3 regions of the Paenibacillus filicis genome follow, and region 2 is predicted to be linked to each of the others. Evidence: riboswitches for the same ligand, from Rfam matches in the RefSeq annotation. Region 2 holds a riboswitch; each other region holds the start of a gene.
What was found. A riboswitch is a leader RNA that binds a small molecule or an ion and turns the genes downstream of it on or off. The one in region 2 is predicted to bind cyclic di-AMP.

Region 1 (9,724 bases), on a different contig from region 2:
AATGCGGTTCCTGCGAACACGCTGCTCGAGAATGAGCTGGTGGCGATTAGTGCGCCATGGGGAAGCCTGGAGGAAATGAAGCCTTGGGAGCCGCTCTATAAGCTGGCTGCCCAAGTTCGGGGCGTCAGACTCTATGGAGCGACGACGATGGAGCTGACCGATATGGCCGAGGGAGTACTAGGCGGCTATGTCCAAAATTACGTCAACTCGTGGGATTATGCGGCCGGCCGAATTCTGCTGGAGGAGCTGGGTTGCACATTCTCCGACTTGGAAGGCAACGATATCGACATGCTATACAGCGGCGGATTGGCTGCCGCGAGCACAGGTCTTCATGAACAGATCGTCCGGGCGATCCAAGAGGCCTCGGAGGCCAAGTAGACAGAAAACAGGTGCAGTTCTCTTTGGAGAAACTGCACCTGTTTCGTTAAGAAGAGGCGTTTCATCTTAGGATTTATCTTTCAGAGCAACCATCTCTGGGACTTTCCTCCCGTCTCCACTTACGCTGGCCTCAGCACATTTCATCTGAGACGAACCGCTTCCGTCGAGGAAGATTCCATTAACAAGCGTTCCGGAGCCGACCTTTTCTTTGATGGCCGTGCGGAACTCTGCGGCTGTACAGTTTGTATTGGTTACGACAAGCCAGATATTCAGCCCCGTATTATATACCAGACCAGCGCGTTCTACTTTGCCTGTACGGTTAGGCATCTTCTCGGCATCGGCTTGTGCCGCCCAGCCCGAATCATTGCCCAGGCTCATGCTGATGCCGCCCTGAGCCCAATATTTCGTTTTATCGGTCACGGTGAGATTGCTTGCCGAGTCGGTGACTTGAACCGAATATTTCCCTGCCGCGTCGTCCCAGACCAACGTGCCGCGTTTGGCCGTTCCTGCGTTGGTCCAACCCACGCCATAATCTCCAGCTGCGCCTTTAACAGGCGCGTGATTGTTCACAGCAATAGACAGGATGTTTTGCGTTGAAAAATCGAAGAATCCGCCATTAATCCCATAGTTGGGTTGCGAGGAAGACGTAACTGCTGAACTGATCGCCTTCAAGATGATGTTTTTAGGAGTCGTTTTGATCGTATGAAGCACCACGCCGTTTGTTGCCGTATATTTGGTGTACGTGTAATTGGTTGCCATGATAGAATTCCTCCTCAGTAGGTTTGTTCGGAAGTGAAGTTAGGCATGAAAAGTGCCCCGTTGGGATAATCCGAGAGAAGGGGTGTATCCCTCACCACTTGACTCTTGGAAACAAAGCAGCATCTCGCCTTACACATACAATATCATATAGCGTAACGTTACGCAATATAATATTAGTTGGAGATGTAGAAGTCGAAGATTCGACAGGCCAGTGAGCCTATCCGGATGAAGACTTGTAGGGTAATTCATATTGTAGAACGTAACGAACCGCTATATAATAAACGTATGATTTCCAAATAAGGAGGACCCTATGAAGTACTCTATCAATTTATTTGGCTACAATTTAGACTGCCAATTAAGCGTAGTGGACGGAAAGCTGAATATTGATGTTTTAGAGGAAGAACAACGAGCTCTCAAACAGTACTTGATTCGTGTTCTTCCCAAGTACGGAAGAGAGGCTTCCAACGCATCCTCCTTGGAATCGCTGCTGGAGCTTTCGTTAATGGCCGAAAAAACGCTAGAAGGCCGGATGGCGGAGCCCAAGCTGAAGTTACCTTACGAATTCCAGCCCGAAATCAAAGAAAAGCTGATCGAAGCCGCAGCTTTACAGGACCTATCGGCTACTCAATTATTAATTCGCTTGATCGAAAAAAAATATCAAGAAGTGATGGGTTAGGAGGAAGATTCATGCCATATGGAAACAAAGTTAAATTTCATTACGATGTTCCCGCTTATATTAAGCAGCAGCTGGCAGAGGCGGCCAAAAAGCTGAATATGACGGCGACCGAGCTTCTCTCCAAAACCATCGAAGAAGAATACGAACGCATTAAATCCGAACAAAAGAAGTCTAATGAATAGGCAGACAAGATAAGAATCGGCCGAACACACGTAATTGTTCGACAGACAGATATTGGTATAAATAATCGTCCCCAATGGGATCACACGAGAACAAATGCCCCACACTGTATGCTTCTTTGGGATTATCCTCCACAAGAAACATGGAGCACACGGGGGTGTTCTTTTCCATGTGGAGAAAAAATCGTGCATCCACACTGGAATGCAGGATAGCTTGTACATGTTCCATGACATGAATAGGGATTTCATGTTTTTGAAGATCAGAAATGATAGAGGATTGTTCCTGTGCTTCGATCATCATAGCGTAATCTCTCCTTTTATAGTACAATAATAAATGCAAACATATGTTCTATTTTTGGGCGCGGATTTCCAAAGATGTAGGCAGCTTGTACATAGGATCATGACAGAAGTTGCTCATCTATTTAAATGAATAAGTAAATTAATGTAAATAAATAGGTAATATATGTAACATAATAATAGTATAAAACGAAACGTTACGCAATATGCTATTGTTCCTCACGGTCAGCAGCACCTGCCGCGGACGGAGGGACATCCAGGAAATTGTCGGCAAATTGTCTTGAATTGGTGGAAGCTAATTTCAGATAAGAATGAATGATAGATTCCATAAATGGGTATTCTGGCCTATAATCATAGAGAACGAAGGAGCACCGCATCGTAAAATGACTTTCATAATGGAGTGAAAAAGATGAACAGTAAGAAAATCATGAGTTTACTTGTCGTATTCGTTTTACTTCTCGGGGTATTTGATATTCGAGCAGGGTTGGCGAAAGCGAATGATCGGCTGGATTACAGAGAGGGCGATTATCTCGTTCACCTGCTTCAAGATGGGGATGGGAAGGAACGCCGGTTTGCCTTCACCCCCGGCAATCGAATCACGGCTGCCAATACGAAGCTTCGTTTGTTTATCAATGCCCGGGAAGTGGAGCACAAGGATTACACCGTAGATTACGACAACTACGCTATTACGATGAATAAGGCTCCTGACCCAGGTGCTGAGATTTCTTTGAAATATGCAATAAACCCAACCTTCGAATGGGAAGAAAACATCTCGGGCACATCGAGTATTGGGGTTGCCCTTCCCGAAGGGGACGGGGCGGCACGAGTTTTCAAATTAACGACCCGATATGTCATAAATTCAAGTAAAAATGTGAGCTTGTACATCGACGGGATGAAAATCCGACCTTCGGAGTTCACCTTCAATCCTGAGAGCCAGTCCATCACGATCTCAGAAAAGCGCCCGGCGCCTGGTGCTAAATCGAAGATTTACTTCTATTTCCCGAAGACTTCGATTACGGGTATCCAAACCGCTGGCGGAGAGCCAGCAGCGCCCGCTCCCTCCGGCCCGCTTGCAGCGCCGTCTCCCAATCCGGCTGTCGAACCGGGATTTCAAGTGCCAAGCGGAGCGAGCTTTCCCGGGACGATTACACAGAGTCCGAATGGATCCGTCACGGTGAATATGCCGAAGGCCAATTTGCAGCCGACCTATCACTCGTATCTCATGATCAAGAATGCGAGCGGAAAGCTTGTGAAGCAAATCCGAATAACCCCAGGGAGCCCTTCGACCTATTCATGGAGTAAGCTTGGGCTGTCCTCGGGAGGATACTATGTTTACTTGAAAACCGTCAATCAGTCGGGAGGGCTCGCAGCCTCTGTCCCTCAATTCGTGCCGGTCAACCAGCAACCAGAGCAAATCCAGGTTTTAATCGGAGGACAACGGCAGGCTTATGAGCAGGCTCCTGTCAATTCGCAAGGAAGCGTGCTGGTGCCGCTGCGGTCCATCTTCGAATCGCTCGGAGCAACGGTAGAGTGGGATAGCCTCACCCAAACGGTCACCGCAAGAAGAGAAGGTCAAACCATTGTATTAACGATCGGTTCGAATGTGGCTTACGTCAACGGTGTTGCCGTGACGTTGAGTGTACCCGCACAGCTTATCCATGGGCATACGATGGTACCGGTTCGCTTTGTGAGTGAAGCTCTAGGCGGTGTTGTAGAATGGAACGAGGCTTCCAAATCCGTCATCATTTTTCAGAACAAACCTGAGATCCCGACCTCCGTTGAAAGCGAGAAGACTCCGGTTGAGGAAGCGGTACAAGAGCCGTCAGAACCGTCGACTTCCTCACCTATTCTAGAGAACATATCCAAAGGGATCAAAGCTGCTTCGGATATTGTCTTTGTCATAGACGTGACAGGTAGTATGGGTGAGGTTATCGACTACGTGAAGGAGTCGGTCATTAGCTTCGTGGATTCCGTTCCATCGGGCTCGAACTTTGCTCTCGTGGCTTATCGGGATATTAATTATGTAGATCCGTATAATCCAGATTTCGAGTATTTTGATTTCACCAATAATAAACACTTGTTACGGGTTCAATTAGAGCAGTTGGTTGCTTCCGGCGGGGAGGACGAAGAGGAATCTGGACTAGAGGCCATTGATATGGCGATTCAAAAATTAGCGGGACGAAAGAACTCCAAAAGAATCATCTTCATTACCGATGCTCCTGTTCATGATAAAGGCACCTCCCAAGGCATGGCCGGTTTCTTCCTGGAAGAAATCATCGCTAACCTGCCAGCGAATCAGGTTACGCTGGATGCCATTGCCCCGACAAGCGGCTTGGCCTACGAGCAGATCAGTCAGCTTGTTCAAGCTGGCCAAGGTACCTTATACGATATTGATGCTGCCACGCTGATGCAGCTGCAATGACTTTGGTGAAGCAAGCCTATGCATGAATTTCACTGTCATGCAGGGATTACCGAGCTTATGCTCGTTTCCCTCACCAAGCACGGACTCTAGGGTCCGTGCTTTTTTCATAATGAAATTCGGTAACGCACCGCTACACGCTGGGATGAGAGGTTTGCTATGCCGCTCATTACTGTTATAATTCCTATCATGATTCTCCTGCCACTTCATCGAATACGGGAATTAAATAGTAACTAACCAGACAGGGAGAGATTCCGATGCAACCATTCGAAAAAAAAGTAATCATTGATGCCGATACGGGGATCGACGATGCGCTAGCCATCCTATATGCGCTGAAAGCAACGGATGTACACGTAGAGGGAATCACAACGGTATTCGGGAATATTAGCGTCCAGCAAGCAACGGAGAATACCTTAAGAATTATTCAGCTGGCCAAGACGACCTATGAGATTCCGGTGGTCCAAGGGGCGGAGAAGCCTCTGCAGCGCACCTTGCAGGGCTTCTCTACGAAAGTGCACGGCGAGAATGGAATCGGCGACGTCGAGCTTCCGCCTTCCGCTCAGAAGGCCTTGGGGGAAGAAGCCCATGAGTTTATCTTGCGTAAAGCGGACGAGCTTCCTAATGAGTTAATTATCGTGGCTTTGGGAAGATTAACCAACTTAGCCCAGGCGCTTCAGAAGGATGCAACGTTGGCTCAAAAAATTAAGCATGTATATGTCATGGGTGGAGCTGTTCATGTCCCGGGTAATGTAACCCCCGTGTCGGAGGCGAATATATGGGGCGATCCCGAGGCCGCGGACATCGTGTTTAGCTCGGGGTTACCGATCACCATGGTGGGCCTAGATGTTACGATGAAAACGCTGATTACCCAGCAGCATCTGAACTATCTGCAGGAGCATTGCCAAGAAGAGAACAAGGATATCGTCGAATTTATCAACGAATCCTTACAGTTTTACTTTGACTTCTATCACACCTCGAATTATTGGATGGGAGCTGCCCCGCTGCATGATCCATTAACGATGCTGGTGGCCCTAGAGCCAGGTGTGGTCAAAACCCAACAGATGAAGATTAAAGTGGAATGCCAAAGTGAGATTTGTCAGGGGATGACCGTGGCGGATTTACGGCGTAATGCTTTGGTAGGAAGTCCTGTACAGGTGTGTATAGATGTCGAGGCCGAGTATGCCGTGAATAAATTATTGTCCGTATTTCTTTAAACAGCGTCTATAGCTATGCAGAAGGCATGGAAGGGGAGCAGAAATGCTCCCTTAGCCTGTTTGTAATCAGGCATGTATGCGTCTGAAACGACCTTTGTCACGCCATATGAAAAGAGTCCCTTTCTTCTAAGCAGATCCAATTTGTCAGGCGGAACACTTTTGGAAGGTCTTTTTTTACATGAGGCGCCTCTTCATCTATAAAAATTACGAAATCAGAGGTCATGGCCGCCATTCCGGCATCCTCAATCTTCGTCTCGTGCAACCGGGATTAGTAAATAGTTGTTGGCGGCTGAAACCTGTGCTTACGAGGTTAGCTATCGCGGTTACCCCATTCGCCCGAACTATTGCAAAATAAAACCCGATAAATGGTTAGATTTGTATGATTTGAACCGGAAATCCACGTGAAACCGACTTCAATGGACAGACGCTTCGGTTATCTCCACCTTTTCTAGGCTAAGCTTCTATTTTCGTGATTTTCGAGATAAACAGTAAAATCGGGAGTAAGATGCAGCAATATGGAGATCGAAGATGAATTACTTCCGGATTATGGCGGATTGAACGGGATTTGACGGATGGTCTTTCTTTACAGGACCAACCGGCAAGCGTATGATACAACTCATGAATCAAACAAAGTTTCCATGTTGAATCGCTGAGTTTCCTGGGCTAACCGGGAAAGCGGGGGAACCAATACAGCCAGGCCGAAGCGGTGTGAGAGCCGCTGCGCGCAGGGCATGGGGTGAATCTTGGGGCAGGAAGCGGCTCCGAGTAGGGCGACTCTCACCGCCCGAATCCGTCAGCTAACCCCGTAAGCGTTGGTAGGCAGCCATCTTGGTATCGAAGGACCGTCTTGACTTGTTCTGACATGCGAATGGTGCTTAATGGAGAGAGGATGATGAAGCTTGTGATCGAACCTATCGACCACAGGGCTTAAGCCTCTGTGGTTTTTACTTGTCTTTTTATGAAACAGAAGCCAATGATTTACAAAACGAATGACATGCATCTGATTCGCTGAGTCCTTGAATGGAAAAGGAACGGGGGAACCAACGAAGCTGCCATCGCAGCTTCATGGGGTGAATCCCGGAACAGCCAGGCTGTTCCCGGGTAGGGCGACTCTCACGCCCGAATCCGTCAGCTAACCTCGTAAGCGTTTGGAGAGAGGCAACGATTGTCGTGGGCAAGACACGGTCTATTTGGCTGTGCCTGAAGAAGCCGCGGGAAGAGTTCTTTTCTTCCTGCCGGCTTCTTTTTTGTTGCCTTCTCTTTCTCAATCAATAGGAGGAGAATCCGTGGTACATCAGCGGGAATGGATCTTGGTATCCGCACCGAACAAAGCAGGGGAGCTGTTCATTAGTCAATTGCTGGCCCGGCAGATTCCGTGCGCAGCGATCGTGAACAATCGAGTGGAACAAGAGAGGGTTACTAGAATCGGAGTGAAAATTTCCCACCTCGTGGATACTAAAAATGAGGTTACCTGGATCATGCCGGAGTTCCCGGTAGGTCAAGTCTTTTTATTTGAAAATAGCGTGACGCTGTGCTGCCGCTATCTGCAGATCTGCAGCAAATGGACGACAAAGCCCATCACGATCATCACCCATTCGAGCAGTCCGAGGCTGATGTACAGAAATCTGGGGGCCCGCAATATCATTCATACGTCCAGTCAGGACGTTAGCTTTTTAATTGCATCCATGGACGATTAGGCAGAAGGCTGACCATGAGGAGGGATTTGGATGCTGGATCTAGGTATGGTGCTGCTTCTGGCCGGAGCGTATGTCTTATTCGCAGGCTTCCTAGCCTGGTGCGGAAGCGTAAACCGTGAACCGGAGGGAGATAACAAATGATCGTGGTTGGTGTATGTACGGTGTTTATCTTTATTTATCTCGTCTATGTGCTGGTCAATCCGGAGAAATTCTAGGTTGCTGACAAGGAGGGTCTAAGAAGTTATGGGCATTGTACAAATAGCCGTTGTTATCCTGATCCTGCTGCTGCTGGTGAAGCCGCTCGGCACCTACCTGTACCAGGTGTTCCGGGGCGAGGCGAACGGCACAGATCGCTGGTTTGCCTGGGCGGAGAGGCCGATATACGCACTGATCGGGCTGAAGCAGCGCCGGGGCATGACCTGGAAAACCTACGCGCTAAGCTTTATTCTGACGAACATCGTCCTGGTAGCGACCGGCTACCTCATGCTTCGACTGCAGAAGTTTCTGCCGTTTAACCCGAGCGGCATCGATAATATGGAGCAGACGCTGACATTCAATACGGTCATCAGCTTCATGACCAATACGAATCTCCAGCATTACAGCGGTGAGACTGGCCTCTCGTATTTCTCGCAGATGGCTTTTATTACGATGATGATGTTTACCTCAGCTGCTACGGGGCTGTGCGTGGCGATAGCCTTCATCCGAGCCATCACGAGCAAGGGTGAGACGATCGGCAATTTCTTCGAGGATTTCGTCAAGGCGCATACGCGGGTATTTCTGCCGTTTGCTTTTGTCACCACGCTGGTGCTCGTCGGGCTTCAGGTACCACAGACGCTGCAGCCAACGATCACCGTGAACGGGGTGGAAGGGCCGCAGCAGATTGCGATCGGCCCGGTAGCGGCGCTCGAATCGATCAAGCATCTGGGGACCAACGGGGGCGGCTTCTTCGGGGCGAACTCAGCCCATCCGTTCGAGAATCCGAATCCGCTGACCAACGTGATCGAGATTCTGTCCATGTGGTCGCTGGCGGCTGCGCTCCCGTATACGTTCGGCTTGTTTGCCAAGAACCGCAAGCAGGGCTGGGTGATCTTCTCGGCGATGATGATCTTGTTCGTACTGTTCCTGTCTGCAGCTTATGCCGCTGAATCGGCAGGCAATCCCGTGCTGAACCGGCTGGGCGTGGATGCCTCACAGGGCAGCATGGAGGGCAAGGAGGTACGCTTCGGCATTGCTGGGTCCGCCTTGTTCACAACCGTGACGACGGCGGCGACGACCGGCTCCGTCAACAATATGCATGATACGTTGACCCCGCTCGGGGGGATTACGCCGTTGGCTCTGATGATGCTCAACTGTGTATTCGGCGGCAAGGGTGTTGGTCTCGTCAATATGCTCATGTATGCGATTCTGGCGGTGTTCCTCGCCGGGCTCATGGTCGGGCGCACGCCTGAATTTCTGGGACGGAAGATTGAGGCTAGGGAGATGAGATTGATCGCCGTCGCGATTCTGACGCATCCCTTGATCATTCTGGCGCCGACGGCGCTGGCCCTGATGACGGAGCCGGGCACGGCTGCAATTACGAGTCCGTCGTTCCACGGCATCTCGCAGGTGCTGTATGAATACACCTCCTCTGCGGCCAATAACGGGTCCGGCTTTGAGGGACTTGGTGACAACACGCCATTCTGGAATATATCCACGGGTCTCGTGATGCTGTTCGGCCGGTATATCTCGATGATCGCGCTGCTCGCCGTAGCGGGTTCCATGCTGCGCAAGCAGTGGGTTCCAGAGACGATCGGAACCTTCCGTACGGACAATGGCTTGTTTGTCGGGATACTGGTCGGTACGGTCCTGATCATCGGTGCGCTGACATTTTTACCGGCGGTTGTTCTGGGCCCGATCGCTGAGCATTTAACGATCCGTTAATCGAAGAGGTGGAAATAAGTCCATGAGTACAAGTAGAAAAAAACTGCTAACCGGCGAAATGGTAACAAATGCGATCAAAGACAGCTTCATCAAGCTGAATCCGGTCACGATGATGAAGAATCCCGTGATGTTTATTGTGGAGGTCGGCACCTTCGTCGTACTGCTGATGACGCTCTTCCCCGGCT
Region 2 (9,724 bases):
AATTTTTCAAAGAGCGAGACATCTGTATGACGACGGCTTTGCCTTCCGCTCACTGCTGGCGCCGCTGCCGGCTTTGTTCCAGCGCAAGCTGACCTGCAGCGAATATTACTTGCTGGATGAAGCCTTCATGCAGACGACGCTGATGCAGTGGACCCTGGAAGACGATCCGATTTTGTCGGATTTATGCAGCCGGTTTCTGCAAAGGCGATTGTTCAAGTATGTAACGCTGGAGATGCTCGATGCAAGTATGCTGGAGCAGCTGCGAGAGCAGCTGGCAGCACTGGGTATAGACCCCGTCTACTACCTCGAGGTGGATTTCCCGTCCGATCAGTCCTATGATATATACCGGCCGGGCGAGCATGATGAGAAGCTTCCCATCCTGCTGCTCGATTCCAACGAACAGCTGACGGAAATATCGCGCAAATCCGAGATTGTCCGCTCCATAAGCGGCATCCAGATGGGAAAATACCACCTGTATTACCCAAGGGATCTGCTGGTGAAACATCTTCCGGAGCTGGATCCGGGCTTGCGGCGACTGTTTGCCTTGTAGCTGTTTCAGTTCCTTCTATATATTAAGAGAAAACGGACAAGCCAAAGGAGAATTATGCTATGCTGATCGACACGCACGCCCACCTCAATGCGCCCCAATTCGATGAAGACCGACACGAAGTGATTGCCCGTGCGAGGGACAACGGAATTGGTCGAATTGTGAATGTAGGCTTTAACCGCGAAACCATCCCTACTTCACTGGCGCTTGCGGAGCAGTATGACTTTATCTACTCGACGGTTGGATGGCATCCGACGGATGCGAAGGATATGACCGAAGAGGATCTGGCCTGGATCGAATCGCTGTGCAGCCATGACAAGGTTGTTGCCATCGGAGAGATCGGGCTGGATTATTATTGGGATACCTCACCGAAGGATGTCCAGGATCGCGTATTCCGCGATCAGATTCGCCTAGCCCGCAAGGTAGGTCTCCCGATTGCGATTCATAACCGCGATGCGCATCACGATGTCGTGCAGACCCTGCGGGAGGAACGAGCTTCCGAGGTCGGAGGTGTCATGCATTGCTACTCCGGTAGCTGGGAAACGGCCAAGCTGTGTCTGGATATGAATTTTTATATTTCATTCGGGGGGCCCGTGACGTTCAAAAATGCGCGCCAGCCCAAAGAGGTGCTGGAAAAGGTGCCGCTGGACCGTCTGCTGATCGAAACCGATGCCCCCTATCTGGCTCCGCATCCTTACCGGGGAAAGCGCAACGAGTCTGCTTATGTGCGTCTGGTCGCAGAGACAGCAGCGGAAATAAAAGGAATTTCCTTAGAAGAATTGGCTGAGATCACGAGTCGGAATGCGATGGAGCTTTTTAGGATTTCATAGGGCCATTTCCCCATGGAAAGCGCACCCAAAAATGAAGTTCCGAATAACGAATCAAGAAAACGAAAGGAAATTGATGCTAAGACTACGTCCGGATGAGAAATAGATGGTTTTTGTTTTGAAAAAAGCGTTTTATATGCCAGATTCGAACCAAATTCGCTCTTTTTTTCTCTGTTTGTATACTTTACAACCGAAGCCTTCGCATCGTACACTCAATAATAACTTCATATCGATCACAATATTTCCAACATCGCTGAGTTTCCGAAAGGGAAACGGGGGAACCACATCACGGCTGACCGGTTGACGGTCACGGGATGTTTTTTTAGGGGTGAATCCTTGTGTGCTGATCAAGTACACGGGGTAGGGCGACTCTCAAGTCCGAATCCGTCAGCTAACCTCGTAAGCGTCTAGAGAGAGGTAACGATTGTCGTGTGCTTATATTTCATTTGGGCCAAATGAAAAAAGTCACGGGAAGGTTCCTCTTCTCCGCTGACTTTTTTGTGTTTCCCTGTAGATGGGATAAATGTCCAAGCACTTTATAAGATGCGCCCGAAGGGGGGACGTAGCAGGCAAGTGGCGGCTCTGATGACAGCGGAAGAAAAGTTGGAAGTAGCATTCCAAACATTTACCATAGTCGCGTCAGACTCTAATCATGCATAACACTCAAAATGGCGAGGCTTTAAGGAGGACCGAACAAGTGGGAGCTGTATCACCTGAGCAAACCCATGTAAGACGATCATCCAGCATGACCTTCGCGTTGCGATGGAAGCATGGAAACTTGCGTATGATAACGATTATCACACTCCTTTCATTCGCTATGACTTTCATGTTTTTGATGATGTTACACGGTACGGCTGTCAAGCGCGTATCGCTCGTTGTGGACGGACAGGAACGCAAGTTCCAAACCCGTGAAGGGGTCCTGCAACGAATCCTGGATGAGCAAGGCATTGCGGTGTCAGATAAGGACCGGCTTTCGCACGGGCTGGACTCCTCGATTAAATCTGGAGACCGCATTACGATTACCCATACAACGCCGCTTCAGTTGACGATGGATGGGGAGACCAAGACCGTATATACGGTCAGCAAGACGGTAGGCGCTGCGCTGCAGGAGCTGAACGTGACGCTTGGCGAGCTGGATAAGGTTATCCCTGCGCCGGATAGCGAGCTTGCGACAGATAGTCCCGTCAAAGTCGTTCGTGTTAAGAAGGAACAAGGCGAGCTGCAGGAAGCGATCGCTTTCGACACGGTGAAGAAGAATGAGCCCCAGCTGCTCAAGGGCAAGGAACAAGTTGTGCAAGAGGGTCAAGAAGGTTTGAAGATCAAGAAAACCGAAAAAGTGTTTGAAGACGGCGTGCTCGTCTCGGAGCAGGTCGTAGGAGAAGCCGTACAAACGGAAAGCAAGCAGCGCATTGTCGCAGTAGGAACCAAGAGTCCCGTTGTCGCATTGTCAGCTTCCTCGCCGAATGTGGAGGAAGTAACCAAGAATGGGGTCAATTTCGGCTATAAGCAAGTGATTAAGAATGTTACGCTGACCGCGTATTCGGCAGGACCGGATTCGACGGGCAAGGATGAGAGCCATCCGCAATACGGCGTAACGTCATCAGGGGCGAAGGTAACGGAAGGTCGTACCATTGCAGTTGACCCTAAAGTAATCCCGATCGGCTGGTGGGTATATATCGACGGTCTCGGCTTCCGCCGGGCTGAGGATACCGGCAGCGCTGTGAAAGGGAATAAGATCGACGTCTACTTCCAGAGTGACAGCTATGCCGACCGCTTCGGTACTAAACGCGGGTATACGGTATACGTCATCGGGCCCAAGAAGCCGTCTGCTGACTAGGAGCACGCAATACGGGAAGACTGATGCATATAGATTAACGGATTAAGAAGAGGCGTTCTAGCACCCTCTTCTTTTTCCATGTTTATGAACGATGAGAGGAAGAACCGACTTGATCAAGGAGATTATCGTAGTGGAAGGCAAGGACGACACAGTCGCCATCAAGCGTGCTGTGGAAGCGGAGACGATCGAAACCGGAGGCTCGGCGATTAATGCGGACATCATCCGGCGGATCCGCCTCGCCCAGGAGCGCAGGGGGGTTATCGTCTTCACAGATCCGGATCATGCGGGGGAACGGATCCGTAAGATCATCGCACGGGAAGTTCCGGGTGCCAAGCATGCGTTTCTCACCCAGCAGGCGGCGACCAGCAAGGGAGATATCGGTGTCGAGAATGCCTCCGTGACTGCTATTCGTGAGGCGCTGGCGAATGTACGTACGGATCAGCCGGCCGGAGAGTCACAGATCAGCTGGGACGATCTGCTGGAGGCCGGGCTCATCGTTCATCCGCAGGCAGCCGCAAGACGGCTGGCTATCGGCAACAGGCTGGGAATCGGCTATTGCAACGGCAAGCAATTCTATAACCGCTGCCGGGCGTTTCAGATCACCCGCGATGAATTCGAAGCCGCCCTGCAGGAGCTGGAGCGGGCAACAGATGAGGAGGCGCAATCATGAGCCAGGAACACTTACAGGCGCCAGGCGGACAAACTGCCGGTGATATCGCTTCGCCCAAACGGACGAAGGATTTGATGCAGAAATACGGATTTACCCTCAAGAAAAGCCTCGGACAAAACTTCCTGATCGACCAGAATGTGCTGAACCGTATCGTATCCGCCGCCGGGCTGGATGCCTCCAAGGGCGCGCTGGAAATCGGTCCGGGCATCGGGGCGTTAACCCAGCAGCTGGCCAAGCTCGCAGCCAAGGTTGTCGCTGTTGAGATCGATCAGCGTCTGCTGCCGATGCTGGAGGAGACGCTGGCTCCTTACCCCCATGCGGAGGTCGTGCATGCCGATGTGCTGAAGGTGGATTTGCAGGCGCTCTTCGCAGAACGGTTCCAGGGTGTGGACAAGGTGAGCGTCGTGGCGAACCTTCCTTACTACGTGACGACCCCTATCCTGATGAAGCTCCTGGAGGAGCGTCTTCCTCTGGAGAATATCGTCGTCATGATTCAGAAGGAAGTGGCCGAACGGATGGCTGCCAAACCGGGGGGCAAGGAGTACGGCTCGCTCAGTATTGCCGTACAGTATTATTGCGAGCCCGAGCTGGTTGCGATCGTTCCACAGACCGTGTTTATTCCGCAGCCTAATGTAGATTCGGCCGTCATCAGGCTTAAGCTAAGAGAGGCGCCTGCCGTTCAAGTTGAGGATGAGGCGTTCTTCTTCGAGGTCGTACAGGCCAGCTTCACCCAGCGCCGCAAAACGATCTATAACAATCTGGCGGCCAAGTTCTTCACCAAGGAAACCAAGCCAGAGCTGGAGCAGCTGCTGCAGGGAGCGGGCATCGAGCCGTCCCGCCGCGGCGAGACGTTGTCGATGGCTGAGTATGCGACGCTGACGGCGGCGCTGTCCGCTTACTTGGGCAAGGCGTCCGGGAAGGACGATCCGGCGTAGGCGAATCGTCTGCACCATTTGCCCAGAGCCGCCATACGATAGACGAGGAGGCGATGAAGCCATGAAACAGGGAGACCTGGTCACTCGAAAGTCGTACGGCGGCGACATTGTTTTCAAAATTCATGAGATGGGCAGGCACTACGCCGTGCTCCGCGGTGTGGAGCTTCGGCTGCTCGCTGACGCTCCGCTGCCTGACTTGAATGTGATGCCGCAGCTCGACCCCTACCTCGATACGACGCTGACAAGACCCAAATGGATGGAAGCTGTGCGGCGCAATTCTCTGGCCGCTACGATACCCCCTGAGCATGTCGGCTGGGGCAGCTCTGCTGCCGCGGCACCGGCAAATCCGAACTTGCCTGCCCAGGCGCCTAAGCCGCGTCCTGTGTTCTTTGACGTGCCCGGCAAGGTGCTTCATCTGGACGGGGACCCCAACTATCTCCGCAAATGCATGAACCTGTACGGAGAGCTGCGCGTTCCTGCAGAAGGCTATTACGTGGCCGAGCCGAACATGACGGATGCGGTCAGACGCTTGCTGCCGCAGGTCAGGCCCGATATTGTCGTCATCACGGGGCATGACGGTCTGCTCAAGAATCGCGTGAACGGAGACATCTCTCAGCTCAGCAGCTACAAGAACTCTCATAACTTCGTTCAGGCGGTTCAGGCAGCCAGGCAATTCGAGAAAAACCGCGATAACTTGACGGTCATCGCTGGCGCCTGCCAGTCGCATTTCGAAGCGCTGCTGCAAGCCGGTGCTAACTTCGCAAGCTCGCCTTCCCGTGTGCTGATCCATGCACTCGACCCGCTTTGTATCGCGGTCAAGGTCGCATACACACCGATTCGGGATACGGTTGATATTCTCGATGTCATCAATCTGACCCACAGCGGCCTGGAGGGCATGGGGGGCATTGAATCCCGCGGCAACTATCGCCGGGGAGTACCCAAGGTCCAATACGTTATGCCGACATAAGCGCCGATAAGGTGCTTTTTCTTTTCTCAAATGATTAGTTTTTTAGAATTGAAGAAAAAATCGTTGACAATTAATCAAAACCGCTGATATAATATTTCACTTAAATTGACATACTACCTATGTTGCGTTATAATCAACAGGAAAGAGGTGGTAGCAGTCAATGGCTAAAAACACGCTATTGGAGATCAAACGTTGTTTGGAACCTCATGTCGGACAAAAGATTATGTTGCGAGCGAATGGCGGCCGTCGCAAGACAGTGGAGCGCTCGGGTGTCTTGGAGGAAACCTACCCTTCCGTATTTATCGTCAAGCTGGATCAAGAGCAGCAGTCGTTCAAGCGTGTTTCCTATAGCTATGCAGATATATTGACGGAATCCGTAGAAGTCACCGTGTGTCATGATGATGGAGAACTGCGGATTGCGATCCATCAATAGCTTAATTGTACATACAAGAACGGTCGGTCGCGTCAGCGGTTGGCCGTTTTCGCATTTTCTTTCTATATAAACAAGACGACACAGCATGAGGAAATGTTGCTTCCCGGAGGTATGGGCCGTTGTCGTGCAGCGTATACTAAGGCCACCTATTATACTTATCAACTGCGGAGGAGGAATTGAAACAGATGAGCCGGAGAAATCGCAGAGGCGTGATGTCGGAGCAATTCAAGTATGAGCTGGCGAAGGATCTAGGGTTCTACGAAACGGTGGAACGCGAGGGCTGGGGCGGCATACGGACGCAGGATGCAGGGAATATGGTCAAGAGGGCGATTCAGATCGCCGAACAGGCTCTGGCCAATCAGACGGCATCCCGCCCGCAGGCGCCCGTCTATTCGGCCGGTTCGGTCCGGCAGCCCAGAGTGGAGCCGCAGCCGCAGGCTTATGTGAGGGGGGCGGTGCAGACCGCGCCAGTCGCTTCTCAAGATGCTATGCAGCCGCCGCAGACTTATGGCGGACAAGGCTTCCCTTACTACGCAGCCGCACAGCAGGCGGCTCAGCAAGCCTCGGCATACCCGCCGTATGCGGGGCACTGAGAATGAGGGTCTTCCACGCCGACAGCCTCCCTGAGGCTTCGGCTTTTTTTTGTCCGGTTTTTGGTATAGTATAGAATTACATGGCAATCGGGCCGATAGCAGGAAGACAGACAGTTGCAAAGAAGGTGTCCTATGAAAGTATTCGAGAAAGCGCCAGCCAAAATCAATTTATCGCTGGACGTATTGTATAAACGGGAAGACGGGTTTCACGAGGTGGAGATGGTCATGACGATGGTGGATCTGGCTGACCGGATCGAGATGCAGGAGCTCCCGCGGGACACGATCATCATCTCCAGTCAAGCTGGGTATATCCCGCTTGATGAGAAGAACCTAGCCTTTCAAGCCGCCCGCTTAATTAAGGAACGGTATGAGGTGAAGCAGGGCGTCTATATTCATCTCGATAAAAAAATTCCGGTAGCTGCCGGTCTGGCAGGCGGCAGCAGTGATGCGGCCGCCACATTGCGCGGCCTGAACAGGCTGTGGAAGCTCGGTATCGGAACCTCCGAGCTGCAGCGGCTCGGCGCCGAGCTCGGCTCGGACGTGCCATTCTGCGTGACGGGCGGTACGGCCGTCGCACGCGGCAGAGGCGAGGTGCTCGAGCCTATCGAATCCCCGCCGCAATGCTGGGTCGTACTGGCTAAGCCGCCGATCAATGTATCGACGGCCGAGGTCTACGGCAAGCTGAGAGCTGCGGAGATCAAACGTCACCCTTCGACGAAGCAAGTTATCGAAGCGATCCGCTATAAGCGGTTTGATGACTTGTGCGGAGAGCTGGGCAATGTACTGGAGGAAGTGACCTTGGATCTGTACCCGGAGGTGCGGCAGTTGAAGGAAGTCATGACCCGTCTGGGGGCGGAGGGCGTGTTGATGTCCGGCAGCGGTCCTACGGTATTCGGTCTGGTGTCCAAGGAATCGAAGGTAGCGCGGGTGTATAACGGACTGCGCGGATTCTGCAAAGACGTGTACGCCGTGAGGCTGCTGACACAATAATGTCATAATCCAATAGACGTGTTAGATTATATGACATGCACATAACAAAAAAATTCGCTAATTACCTTGATCCTAACCGTATAAAAATGTTATATTCTCAATATAATATTCGGTTTTTCCTGGCTTTTAGGCCAGGTTGAAGGGGGATCACTCTTGAAAAAGCTAAAAAGAAGCGCAAGATTGGTGGAAATGACCCAATACTTGCTGATCCGCCCACATACGCTCATTCCATTAACGACGTTCGCGGACCGATATAATTCGGCCAAATCTTCCATTAGCGAGGACTTGGCCATTATCAAGGAAGTTTTCGAGGAAGAAGGCCTCGGCGAACTGCAAACGCTCGCAGGAGCGGCTGGCGGCGTCCGTTACATACCGAAGGTCACACCGGCAAGCGCCTTGCAGTTTATTCATCAGTTGTGCCGGCAGTTGGAGCAGCCCGAACGAATTTTGCCTGGCGGCTACTTGTATATGTCTGATATTCTCGGACAGCCCATGGTTCTCAATGAAGTCGGTAAGCTATTCGCTTCCGTCTTCGCGAAGAAGGATATCGATGTGGTTATGACGGTAGAGACGAAGGGCATCCCGCTTGCTTACGCCACAGCTACCTTCCTGAATCTGCCTGTCGTCATCGTACGGCGCGACAGCAAGGTGACGGAGGGCTCGGTCGTCAGCATCAACTACGTCTCCGGCTCGAACAAGCGCATCCAGACGATGTCGTTGGCACGGCGCGCACTGAAGGAAGAGTCGAAGGTGCTGATCATTGACGACTTCATGCGTGTCGGAGGAACCATTCAGGGAATGAAGGATCTGCTGCTGGAGTTCAAGGCGACGGTGGAGGGTGTGGGCGTATTTGTAGAGTCCGGAGAAGTGGATGAGCATCTGGTGGAGGATTATATCTCGCTCGCCAAGCTGTCCACGGTAGACCAGAAATCGCGTCAGATTAAAGTGGTGCCAGGCACGTATTTCAAAGAACAAGAACTTCACGGGGAGTGATTTACCTATGACGATCAAGTCCGTATCTACGGCAGATGCCCCTGCGGCTATCGGGCCGTACTCGCAAGCCGTTCAGTTCGGCAACCTGCTGTTTACTTCGGGACAAATTCCGCTTGGCTTGGACGGGCAACTGGTTCCAGGTGGCGTAGTCGAGCAGACGCATCAGGTGTTCAAGAATCTCCAGGCCGTACTGGCCGAAGCCGGCTCGTCGCTGGGTCAAGTCGTCAAAGCGACCGTGTTTATTAAGGACATGAATCAGTTCGCCCAGATTAATGAAGTGTATGCTTCGTACTTCGGAGACCACAAGCCAGCCCGCTCTACGGTTGAGGTTGCGCGCCTGCCGAAGGATGTTCTTGTCGAAATTGATCTCATCGCGGTGGTTCCTGTCGAATAATAAGTTTATTATAAAGGTTTTATAAATTTCCAAAAAAAGTTTGCTGTCTGAGCAGGAATTTGCCCTAAAATGTGGAATTACTACCTCAAGTCTTCTAGATGGAAAAAGGTGGTGAACCGAAGGTGCAAATTACAGACGTCAGACTTCGTCGAGTGAATTCCGAGGGTAGAATGAAAGCAATCGCTTCCATTACCATCGATAATGAATTCGTCGTCCATGACATTCGCGTGATTGACGGAAATAACGGGATGTTTGTCGCGATGCCAAGCAAGCGGACTCCGGACGGGGAGTTCCGGGATATCGCGCATCCGATTTCCTCTTCCACACGCGAGAAGATTCAAGCCGCCGTACTCACAGAATACGATCGTGCCGCTACGGAAGAAGAAGTTATTGAAGAGGGAGCTTAATCCACGTTCTCCAGGGAGCCTATCAGGCTCTCTTTTCTTTTTCCAGGGAGTAGGCTATCATGGAATTGATGTAGAGGAGCGGCCTGGTGCCGCATAGCATAGGATAGGATTCTTGAATGGGTAGGGGATGA
Region 3 (9,724 bases), on a different contig from region 2:
CGCATTGCGTTTGATGAGCGGAGCCAGCTGATCAACCCGGACCTCATCGTATCAGTGGTGGAGTACAATCTGCATCAGAACAAGGAGGACGGCAACCAGATCGTCACCGCGAAGTTTAAGCTGGCGAACAAGTCGGCGAAGCCTCTGTCCGTGCCTGTATTCCAGGCCGACCTGGTGAGCCGGGACGGCTACGAATATACGGGAAGCCGTCAGGCCACGCAGACGGCGACGGTGCTGCCGAGCTCTTCGCTGACCGTCAGCTACTCATTTACCTTGCCGGTATCCGAGAAGGGTGACGGACTGGTGCTCAAGGTACAGGATGCCGTCACGGCGGCTCCGTACAAAACGACGATCGCCGCGATATCGACCGGCCTACAGGAAGCGAAGAAGGACGAATGGAGCCTGTATCCGTTCCAGGTGAAGGTCAAGAATTGGAACCTGACCTCCGATTATGGCCCAGCCACGCAGTACCAGTACATGTACCGGCTGAAGCTGGATCTGAATATTACGCGCGACGAGCAGGTACAGCTCGATGCTTCCTTCCCGACGCTGCTGGTAGAGCTGTATGATTCGCAGGACCGGCTCGTAGGCCGGGGCAATGCGAGTCTGTACGGAGCGAGCAGACTGGTGAATGGGGACAATTCGATTTCGCTTAGCGGTGCATCGGATAGTCTGGATGTTCGTCATAAAGTTAAGATCTACGAGACCTTCAAGACGCCAACGGGCGAAGGCAAGCGCCTGCTGACGCAGTACAACCAGTAATCGAGCCATCATTTCCTTTCTACCATAAATATTAAGAAGCCGAGCAGCCGTAAGGCGGCCGGAAGCTCAAGCCTGATTCGAGAGGCTTGAGCTTTTTTTTATCACATCGTTTCCATATATTTTCATATTTTTTCAGTTTAGCTGTCGCACTTCATATTACAATCCGTCTTATAAAAATGAATACAATAATACTAATACTGCATGGTGGATGCCTACCAGTTATGATTTACTCTTGACTTTGAACCTCGAAAGTTTCCGTTCTGGCGTTTTGAATTAAAAACACACCAATTACGGTTTCACCATCAACGTCATACAGCGGTATTTGACGATCTTTACTCGCTAGAGTCATTGCTACTGCTTCTTCGCGTGTTTTTGGCATCTCACCATCTAGGTCTTCCTTCTTTACATATCCCAACGTGCGGTCAACGCCGTATGCCTCGATGTAATCTGGCCTTTGATCTAGAGTTTCAGCATGTATGGCTGAACCAAAGGTCTTGCCTTTTGTATTCCTAAAGTAATGAGGAGTTACCTTAACAGTAACTTATGCTTATGTGTTTTACCTACCACATCGAAACTTATCCATGAACTTTCAAGGGTAGTAGCACTTGATACCATTGACAATGTACCAACCAATAAACCTACAATAGCAGCACTTGTTAACAATTTCTTTTTCTTCTTAAACAATTTAAAACTCCTTCACGTCTATAAATTATTAGCTGACCGAGCTAACATTATAGACGTGGTAAAAGTGAATATGTTTCCATCATAAAGATTATTTTACATTATTTATCTAATGTTATATCATGACCTGCTATTACATCGTTTAAAATCTCTTGTATAGATATCATGGATTCAATGGAACCATCATATTTTGGCGATTAATATTTAATACATTTATTGACTGTGAGGATACCCATAGACAGCCGAACAGGAGGTTACTATCGTTGAGAATAAGATATTTTGTCCTTCTTGCAGGTATTGTCCTGTTAGCAGCGGGGATAGCGATTTATGCATCAAGTGCTCCCAGCCCATTGTCCTCGAGCCAGCAGGCAATTTCGAACCAAACTCCTTCCATGCATGTCAGCATTGAAACCTTTCCCTTTGATGAATCTGTTAATAAAGCGGATGCCATTGTAAGAGTAAAAATAAATAGCAAAATCAGTGAGCTTGATTCTCCTGCCGATAAAACGATCTTTCAAGCGGAAGTACTGCAAATCTACAAAGACAATAAAAAGCTGTCAGAGAATTTCATTGATATTATGCAGGCAGGAACAGACAAGGCATTATCGAATAAGAACGAGCTGCTTAGAAAGGGTGATGAAATCATTTTATTTTTAATGGAGGCCCAATCTAAACCAAACACTTACTGGATTCTAGGCGAAGAAACAAATATGTATGATGTCACCCCCCATCGAATTGAAAAGAGAGCTCGGGCTGATGCTCAATTAAATGAGATCTCCATGGAACAAGATTCTAATGAAGCTCCGGGCGGCAAGCAAATGCTTAACCCGTCAGCATTTATAGAGAAACTGGAGGCGGAGATCAACAGCAGCACTCCCTAAAACCAAAGCGTCTTTTTCACCTAATAGCTATTGACATCTGCCGGAAAATCATATATCTTTAATTCAAGATAATTAAATCAAAGATAAAGAGGGGGTGAGAGCGATGACGATTCGATTGGATGACGAGCACGCCGTTTCCCTGAAAACCTTCGTGGTGCTTTCCAAGGCATACCGGACGATCATGGACCAGGCTGTTAAAGATATGAAGCAGCATGATCTGGCTCCACCCGAATTCATGATCCTCGAGGTTCTGTATACGAAGGGAAAAATTCCGCTGCAGCAGATCGGCGAGAAAATTCTCATGACGAGCGGAAGCATCACTTACAATATCGACAAGCTGGAGAAGAAGGAGCTGCTGAAGCGCGTACCTTGCGAAGAAGATCGAAGGATCATCTTTGCCGAAATTACCGCGGCCGGCACGGAGCTGTTTGATCGTATTTTCCCCGCGCACGCGGCTGCAATCCACGGGTTGACTCAAGGGCTCAGCCAGCAGGAGAAGCAGGAGACGATCCGGCTGTTGAAGAAGCTTGGTAGAGGGGCGGAAGAGGGCTAGCTTCAAGGTGATACGCAGTTCTAGCTCTTTTTTTGACTCATATCTTAAAATAAAGATTATTAAATTAAAAATAATGGAGGATGATTCACATGATGGCATGGGGATTATTAATTGTACGTGTGGTCGTAGGATTGTTGTTCGTAGGTCACGGGGCACAAAAGCTGTTCGGCTGGTTCGGCGGCTACGGTCCGAAAGGCACCGGGGGCTGGATGGACTCAATCGGCATCAAGCCGGGGGTGGCAATGGCTGTCATGGCGGGTCTGATGGAGCTTATCGGAGGGGCGCTGTTCGCCGCGGGGTTGTTTACACCGGTTGCTGCGGTGCTGATCACGCTGACGATGCTTGGCGCGATTGTCAAGGTACATGGCAAGAACGGCTTGTGGGTCACCGCTAACGGCTACGAATATCCGCTGGTGCTGATCGCGGTCGTCGTCGGTATCGCCTTGACTGGCGCGGGTGCTATCTCGCTAGACGCCCTGCTGCAATAATCGGGGAACCTGAGTAAACAATAGGTAACAGTTAAGAAAACCAAGGAGGAATTACTATGTCTCAGCAAACAACCGGCATTCATCATATTACCGCCTTCGCCCGCGATCCTCAGGCCAATGTGGATTTCTATGCAGGAGTTCTTGGCCTGCGGCTCGTGAAGCAGACAATCAACTTCGATGCTCCTGAAGTGTATCATCTGTATTTCGGCAACGAGAGCGGCAGTCCCGGCACCATTATTACTTTTTTCCCTTCCCCCGGTTCGCCCAAGGGGCGGATCGGAGGCGGGCAGGTCGGGATTACCTCTTACGCCGTACCTGTCGGCTCGCTGAGCTTCTGGGAGCAACGGCTGGCAGGCTTCGGCATTCAGACACAGCAGGTGGAACGCTTCGGAGAAACCTATCTGCAGTTCACTGACAATGAAGGCTTGAATCTGGAGCTGGTCGAGCGTTCGGAGGGAGAGCCGAGCTCGTGGTCCTTCGACGGTCTGACGCCGGATCAGGCGATCAAGGGGTTTGGCGGAGCGGTCTTGTATAGTGTGAAGCCTGCGGCTACCATGGATGCACTGCAGCATGTCCTGGGTTTGGAGAGAGAGGGAGAAGACAGCGGGTACGCACGCTTCCAGGCTTCCGGAGATATCGGCAATGTGATCGATGTTCCGCTGGCAGCGGCGGAATGGGGAACCGGAGGCGCGGGCACCGTGCATCATATCGCATGGCGTGCTCAAGACTTCGAAGATCATGCCCGCTGGCAGGCTCTCGTGGCGGAGAAAGGCTATCGTCCGACCTCCATCATCGACCGCCAGTATTTCAATGCGATCTATTTCCGCGAGGGCGGCGGCATCTTGTTCGAGATCGCTACCGACCCTCCTGGATTTGCCAACGACGAGCCTGCGGAATCATTGGGCGAGACCTTGATGCTGCCCGAGTGGTATGAGCCGCATCGCGCACAGATCCAAGCAGGCTTGCGGCCCATCCAGGTCCGCGTCGTGGAGGGGAAATGATCATGAAGCATCTATTCGAGAAAGGCGCCAATCCTGACGCCCCGACGCTGGTTTTATTCCACGGAACGGGCGGCACAGAACGCGATCTGCTCCCGCTGGCCGGCCTTCTGTCGCCTGAGTCTTCCGTGCTGAGTCTTCGAGGAAATGTGCTGGAGAACGGCATGCCGCGGTTTTTCCGGCGGCTCGCCGAAGGCGTATTCGATGAAGAGGATCTGATCTTCCGGACGAAGGAAGTGTACGATTTCCTGGAGGAGGCTGCGGCTCAATATGGATTCGACCGCAGCCGGGTCATTGCCGTGGGCTATTCCAACGGAGCGAATTTGATCGGCAGCCTGCTGTTCCATTATCCACAGGCCGTAAGCGGAGCGATTTTGCACCATCCGATGGTACCCAGACGGGGCATTGAGCTTCCAGCTCTGAGTGGTACGCCGGTATTTATCGGCGCAGGAAGCCATGACCCGATTTGCTCACCTTTGGAGACTGAGGAGCTGCAAGGATTGCTGGAGCAAGCGGGGGCGGATGTTACGGTTCACTGGGAGCGATCCGGCCATCAGTTGACGGCGACGGAGGCTCGGGCGGCCGCAGCTTGGCTCCGGGAGCGGCTGCTATGATCGTGATCGATCCTTCGACGCAAAGCGAGCGAGATAATTATAAGCTGCTGACGGGCAGTATTATCCCGCGGCCCATCGCGCTTGTGACGACGCTCTCCCCGGATGGCGTGGTGAATGCGGCTCCGTTCAGTTACTTTTCCATCGTATCGAGCCAGCCGCCACTGGTCTCGGTATCCGTCCAGCGGAAGCAGGGTGCGATGAAGGATACGGCGAGAAATGCCATACATACGGGGGCCTTTGTCATCCATATCCCTGACGAGTCGATCGTCCTTCCGATGAATGAAACGGCTGCGAATCTCCCGTCGGACGAGAGCGAAGTAATCCAGGCCGGCTTCTCGCTGGTGCCCAGCGAGGCGGTACCGGTGCCGAGGCTGATGGAAGCGAAGGTAAGGCTGGAATGCGTGCTGGAGCAGAGTCTGGAGCTGGGCGGGACGGGCGGCGAGCCCGCCTGCGATCTGCTGATCGGCCGGGTCGTCCGCTTTCATCTGGCGGAGGAGATCTATGAGCAAGGCCACATCCTGGCAGAGAAGCTACGCCCGGTGAGCCGTCTGGCGGGCAGCTATTATGCCCGGCTCGGGGAGCAGTTCGCCGTCGAGCGTCCGCTGGGTTGACACGGCAGCAGCGCAGGCTGGAATTCCGCCAGTGCTGCGGGCAGCGGGACAAACCCAAGGCTTTGCTTATTGACTAATGCGGAGGATTTCCGTACTATAAAACTAGCTTAATTTCCGGTGCCAGTCACTGGAAAGCGGGGGAACCACTTGCATTTGGGGCGAATCATGATTCATGTAGGGAACCATCTTTCCCGAGCCCGACAGCTAACCTCGTCAGCGGAAGATGGGTCAGTCGGCATGCAAGCCAACATGTTGCAGCAATGACCCGTGATTGGTGGGGTCTTTTTTTTATGGGGAAGACCCTGGGGGCTGGTCCTTGATTGTCTCGAGCGGAGGCAGCGGATAGCCGGGGTCTTTTTTTCATGCCAAGCCGGTCAAGTCCGCATAAGCTTCAGAGCCAGAGACGGGGTATCTCATGGGGAAGGAGAACGGTATATGAACAGGGTGAGGGAAATTCGGGAACGCGTAGAAGCCCAGCAATTGAGGGAGCAGGATATGATTTATTTGCTAAATGAGGTGCAGCGGCTGAGAGAAGCGCTGCAATCGATCGTCGGAGAGGGATTTTTCTCCAGCGATCAGCAGCATTGGATGGCCTACAAACGTATAGCGGGCCGGGCGCTGGAGCCGGAGAGGGGCTGCTCGGTCACGTCCAAAGCGCCGGACGTGGAACGCTTTCGCTAACAGCGGCGATCATGTCACATACGGACCGGATTTCATAGCCAAGGATAGAGATCAAGACCGCTCCTGCCGGGAGCGGTCTTTTGCTGCACTTAAACAGTTACCAGGCGGAGTGTAATGCCTGATGGGTCGGTCACCGACCGGAACCCGTTCTGCTCCGCTACCGCGATCCCGGCGCTGCCCAGCCGGTCCAGGGTCTGACGAAGGGAGGCTTCGTCCGGGAAGACGACCGTTGCATAGTCCAGGCCTGTTGCCTGAGCCGGCGGAATCGGAGCGTGCTCTCCAGCCCAAATATTCAGGCCGATATGATGGTGGTACCCGCCAGCAGAGATGAACAACGCACCCCGGCTGCTGGCATCGGCTACGATATCGAAGCCGAGCACATTGCAATAGAAGCGTCTGGAGCTGTCCAGGCTTTGAACGTGAAAATGGATATGGCCGATTACGGTACCAGGCGGCAGGCCGTTCCACTCCTTGCCTTCCGCTAGCGCCACGAGGCCATCCCGGTCGATCGGATCGCTGGCCATGATATAGTGGCCTTGAGTGTCCCGGCGCCAGGTGTCGCGAGGGCGGTCACTGTAAATTTCTATGCCGTTATGGTCGGGATCGGTAATATATAGAGCTTCGCTGACCAGATGGTCCGAATGGCCGATATGAATTCCCGTCCCGATCAGATGACGAAGGGTAAGCCCTAGAGCCTCGCGGGTAGGCAGCAGAATCGCGAAGTGATACAAGCCTGCGGCGGACCTGCGCGCGGTTACCTGCGCATCGGCGACTTCCCGCAGGACGACCAGCGGTGTGAGTCCATCCGCGGTCAGCTGGGCTTCGCCTTGCGTTTCGTGCAGCAGACGCAAGCCGACTATTTCCGTATAGAAAGCCAGAGAACGCGTCAAGTCGGAAACCTTCAGCTTCACCGGTCCAAGCTTCAAATCATCAGGGAGCACAGAGGACATCGTATAAACACTCCTTATTCAGATAGGATTTCTAGTTAAATGTATAGCAGGAGAAGGAATTCTGTCAAATAAAACCAAGCGGGTTGGACAACGCCAAAGAGGACCGCTCCTTGTGGGAGCGGTCCTGTTGAGATTTGGTGTAAGTTTAGCCGGACGAGCCCGGGCTGGACTGCACGATATAGGCAACTAAAGCCACATAACCGAGCACGATCACGACAATATAAATCCACGATAAACGGGACCAATTTCCTTTGGTTTTGCTATCATAAGAAGGATTGCCTTCTTTGTTTTTCTTGGAGACCCCGACCATAATGGTCGAAACGGCGCCGATCAACAGGATCGTAGCGAATACCAAGTAATATATATAGAGCTGCTGCACAGGCTCCTCACCTCTCTGCCGTCCTTGTTCCCCCTAGACTATAGCAGCAATCGGAGCTGTCGTAACCATCCATTCCGATAAAAATCAGACCATCCAATTGGATGGGCGAGGCGTCAGGAGATGTAGGGGTAATCACGGCAAATCGTCCGGCTCCAAGCTAGAGCGGTAGACCTACGCGGCTTTTGTAGCGAGTGATCAGCACCTGACAATCCACGCTTGTAATCCCTGGCAGTGTATATAGCTTCTCCCTTAGAAAGGCTTCCATCTCCTGATTGGTAGCGAATAGACCGTGCATATAAAGCTTGCTCGGACCGGTCGTATGGTACAGGTTGGTTACGGCCGGTTGAGCCGACAACTTACTGGCTACCTCCTGCATCTGCAGCGGCTCCACCTCGATATTGAAGATAGCCGTCACACCTATGCCTACTTTAGCCGGATTCAGCACCGCCGTAAACTGCTCAATCACGCCGCTATCCATAAGCGTATGAATGCGAGCTTGAACGGCAACACGCGACAGTCCGATTTCTTTCCCAAGATCTGTGTAAGATATTCTACCGTTAGTAGTAAGTTCATGAATGATTTTTCGATCAATGTCATCAATGTCGACTGATGGTGTTTCATTTTGCATGATAGCCAGCCCCATTCCACAATTTGAAAAATATATGACAAGGCGAATGAGAAATGATTGTTTGAATATCCGTATGTACTAAATATATCGTGAAAATCATTCATTTTCAATAATATATTGTGAATTTACCTGACATGTGAAAGAAAAAAGATGGAGGAATGAAAGGTAGCAAGTTGGATTTCATGGGATTAAATATGTTAATTTACATGACGCGAATCAAGGTGGTTGGGTGTGTATGATCAAAAAAGTTTCTTCGAAAAAGGATCTTTATCTATGTTCATGCTGACTTGACTAGTCCGGTGGAAGCTGTTAGTCTTGGTTGGACGACCAAACAAGTGAAGGGGGAAACATAATTACAGAGCCATTAAATAATCGGGATCTTATTATCGCCAAGACGCATGATTTATTGATCGAGCATGGTATCAAAGCTACTTCGATCAAACTGGTTGCTCAAGCTGCCGGTGTCGCACCAGGCTTGATCCACTACTATTTCAAAAGCAAGGAAGAGCTTATTTTGGCCGTGCTAGAGGAAGCTAAGCGCCAATGCCTTCAGGATTGGGACGAAATTCTCCGTCGGGCGAAGGACATTCAGCAAACCGAACACGTTTTAAAGCTAGGTAAGGAACGGTTATTTGCGGATTTAGATATGTACCGCCTGCGGTTCGAACTGTATTCGAATGGACTAAATAATTCTACTGTAAAGTCGCATGTGAATGCACTATTACAGGAGGAACAGCGGAAAATCGCCGAACTCTCCACTCTTCTTGCCCGAAAAGAAGGCGTCAATCACGAAGCGATCGCAGCTACTTTGACCGCCGCGTTTGACGGGCTGGCTCTGCGCAAGCTGACTGACGAGAGCTTCGATCTGAATGCGGCTTATGAAACATTAAGTGAAATGTATCTCTCGTTCACTTAATGCTTTATTTTATAAATTGGTTGGTCAACCAACTAATAAGGAGGAGAAAGTAAAATGGTATCCCTACATGGAAAAAAAGTGTTGATTGTTGGAGGCAGCTCCGGTATTGGATTGGCAACCGCCGGTCTGCTGCTGGAAGCAGGGGCTAAGGTTGTTATTGTTGGACGATCCCAGACAAAGCTAGACCTTGCACGAGAAGGCTTCTCTCTTTATGCGGAGAATGTAGAGGGTTATGCTCTGGATATGATGGATGAACTGCAGGTGAAACAGTTCTTCGACCAGCGGATCAAGCAGTTCGATCATCTCGTGATTAGCGCTTCAGAAACTTCCTTGGTCGATTTTAAAGAGTCTGAGATGGAGACCGTGAAGGGATTGTTCGCCAGCAAATTTTTCGGTCCTTACCAGTTAGTTAAGCATGCAGCGCCTTGGCTGTCGAACGAAGGCTCGGTTACGTTGTTTTCGGGTGCAGCCGCATTCAAGCCAGCCAAAGAAACAGTGGTTCTCGGCTCGGTGAATGCAGCGGTCACCTTTTTGGGGCAGGCTCTGGCATTCGAGCTCTCGCCTATTCGGGTCAATGTGGTT

Region 1: it holds a riboswitch for cyclic di-AMP, as region 2 does, so the genes downstream of both, WMW72_RS33695 (hypothetical protein) here and WMW72_RS34660 (ubiquitin-like domain-containing protein) in region 2, are expected to answer to the same signal.
Region 3: it holds a riboswitch for cyclic di-AMP, as region 2 does, so the genes downstream of both, WMW72_RS16585 (hypothetical protein) here and WMW72_RS34660 (ubiquitin-like domain-containing protein) in region 2, are expected to answer to the same signal.

Annotation. Positions count from the first base shown of each region.
Region 1 covers NZ_JBBPCC010000036.1:41,738-51,461, reverse strand. The annotation lists gene WMW72_RS33730 (inositol monophosphatase family protein) at 1-378, shown strand, start outside; gene WMW72_RS33725 (phosphodiester glycosidase family protein) at 445-1,137, opposite strand; gene WMW72_RS33720 (hypothetical protein) at 1,448-1,813, shown strand; gene WMW72_RS33715 (hypothetical protein) at 1,825-1,995, shown strand; gene WMW72_RS33710 (hypothetical protein) at 1,985-2,293, opposite strand; gene WMW72_RS33705 (stalk domain-containing protein) at 2,699-4,711, shown strand; gene WMW72_RS33700 (nucleoside hydrolase) at 4,966-5,922, shown strand; cyclic di-AMP (ydaO/yuaA leader) riboswitch at 6,560-6,749, shown strand; cyclic di-AMP (ydaO/yuaA leader) riboswitch at 6,919-7,085, shown strand; gene WMW72_RS33695 (hypothetical protein) at 7,209-7,619, shown strand; gene kdpF (K(+)-transporting ATPase subunit F) at 7,757-7,834, shown strand; gene kdpA (potassium-transporting ATPase subunit KdpA) at 7,863-9,539, shown strand; gene kdpB (potassium-transporting ATPase subunit KdpB) at 9,562-9,724, shown strand, end outside.
Region 2 covers NZ_JBBPCC010000041.1:10,541-20,264, reverse strand. The annotation lists gene WMW72_RS34670 (HD domain-containing protein) at 1-550, shown strand, start outside; gene WMW72_RS34665 (TatD family hydrolase) at 610-1,377, shown strand; cyclic di-AMP (ydaO/yuaA leader) riboswitch at 1,616-1,796, shown strand; gene WMW72_RS34660 (ubiquitin-like domain-containing protein) at 2,072-3,211, shown strand; gene rnmV (ribonuclease M5) at 3,321-3,881, shown strand; gene rsmA (16S rRNA (adenine(1518)-N(6)/adenine(1519)-N(6))-dimethyltransferase RsmA) at 3,878-4,816, shown strand; gene yabG (sporulation peptidase YabG) at 4,878-5,783, shown strand; gene veg (biofilm formation stimulator Veg) at 5,944-6,216, shown strand; partial or broken gene WMW72_RS34635 (small, acid-soluble spore protein, alpha/beta type) at 6,402-6,578, shown strand; gene ispE (4-(cytidine 5'-diphospho)-2-C-methyl-D-erythritol kinase) at 6,942-7,799, shown strand; gene purR (pur operon repressor) at 7,953-8,792, shown strand; gene WMW72_RS34620 (RidA family protein) at 8,800-9,186, shown strand; gene spoVG (septation regulator SpoVG) at 9,309-9,593, shown strand.
Region 3 covers NZ_JBBPCC010000010.1:119,747-129,470, forward strand. The annotation lists gene WMW72_RS16545 (hypothetical protein) at 1-762, shown strand, start outside; gene WMW72_RS16550 (hypothetical protein) at 989-1,141, opposite strand; gene WMW72_RS16555 (hypothetical protein) at 1,707-2,324, shown strand; gene WMW72_RS16560 (MarR family winged helix-turn-helix transcriptional regulator) at 2,428-2,877, shown strand; gene WMW72_RS16565 (DoxX family protein) at 2,967-3,365, shown strand; gene WMW72_RS16570 (ring-cleaving dioxygenase) at 3,422-4,366, shown strand; gene WMW72_RS16575 (alpha/beta hydrolase) at 4,369-4,977, shown strand; gene WMW72_RS16580 (flavin reductase family protein) at 4,974-5,588, shown strand; cyclic di-AMP (ydaO/yuaA leader) riboswitch at 5,683-5,820, shown strand; gene WMW72_RS16585 (hypothetical protein) at 6,024-6,269, shown strand; gene WMW72_RS16590 (VOC family protein) at 6,359-7,219, opposite strand; gene WMW72_RS16595 (hypothetical protein) at 7,365-7,598, opposite strand; gene WMW72_RS16600 (Lrp/AsnC family transcriptional regulator) at 7,756-8,226, opposite strand; gene WMW72_RS16605 (TetR/AcrR family transcriptional regulator) at 8,546-9,142, shown strand; gene WMW72_RS16610 (SDR family oxidoreductase) at 9,197-9,724, shown strand, end outside.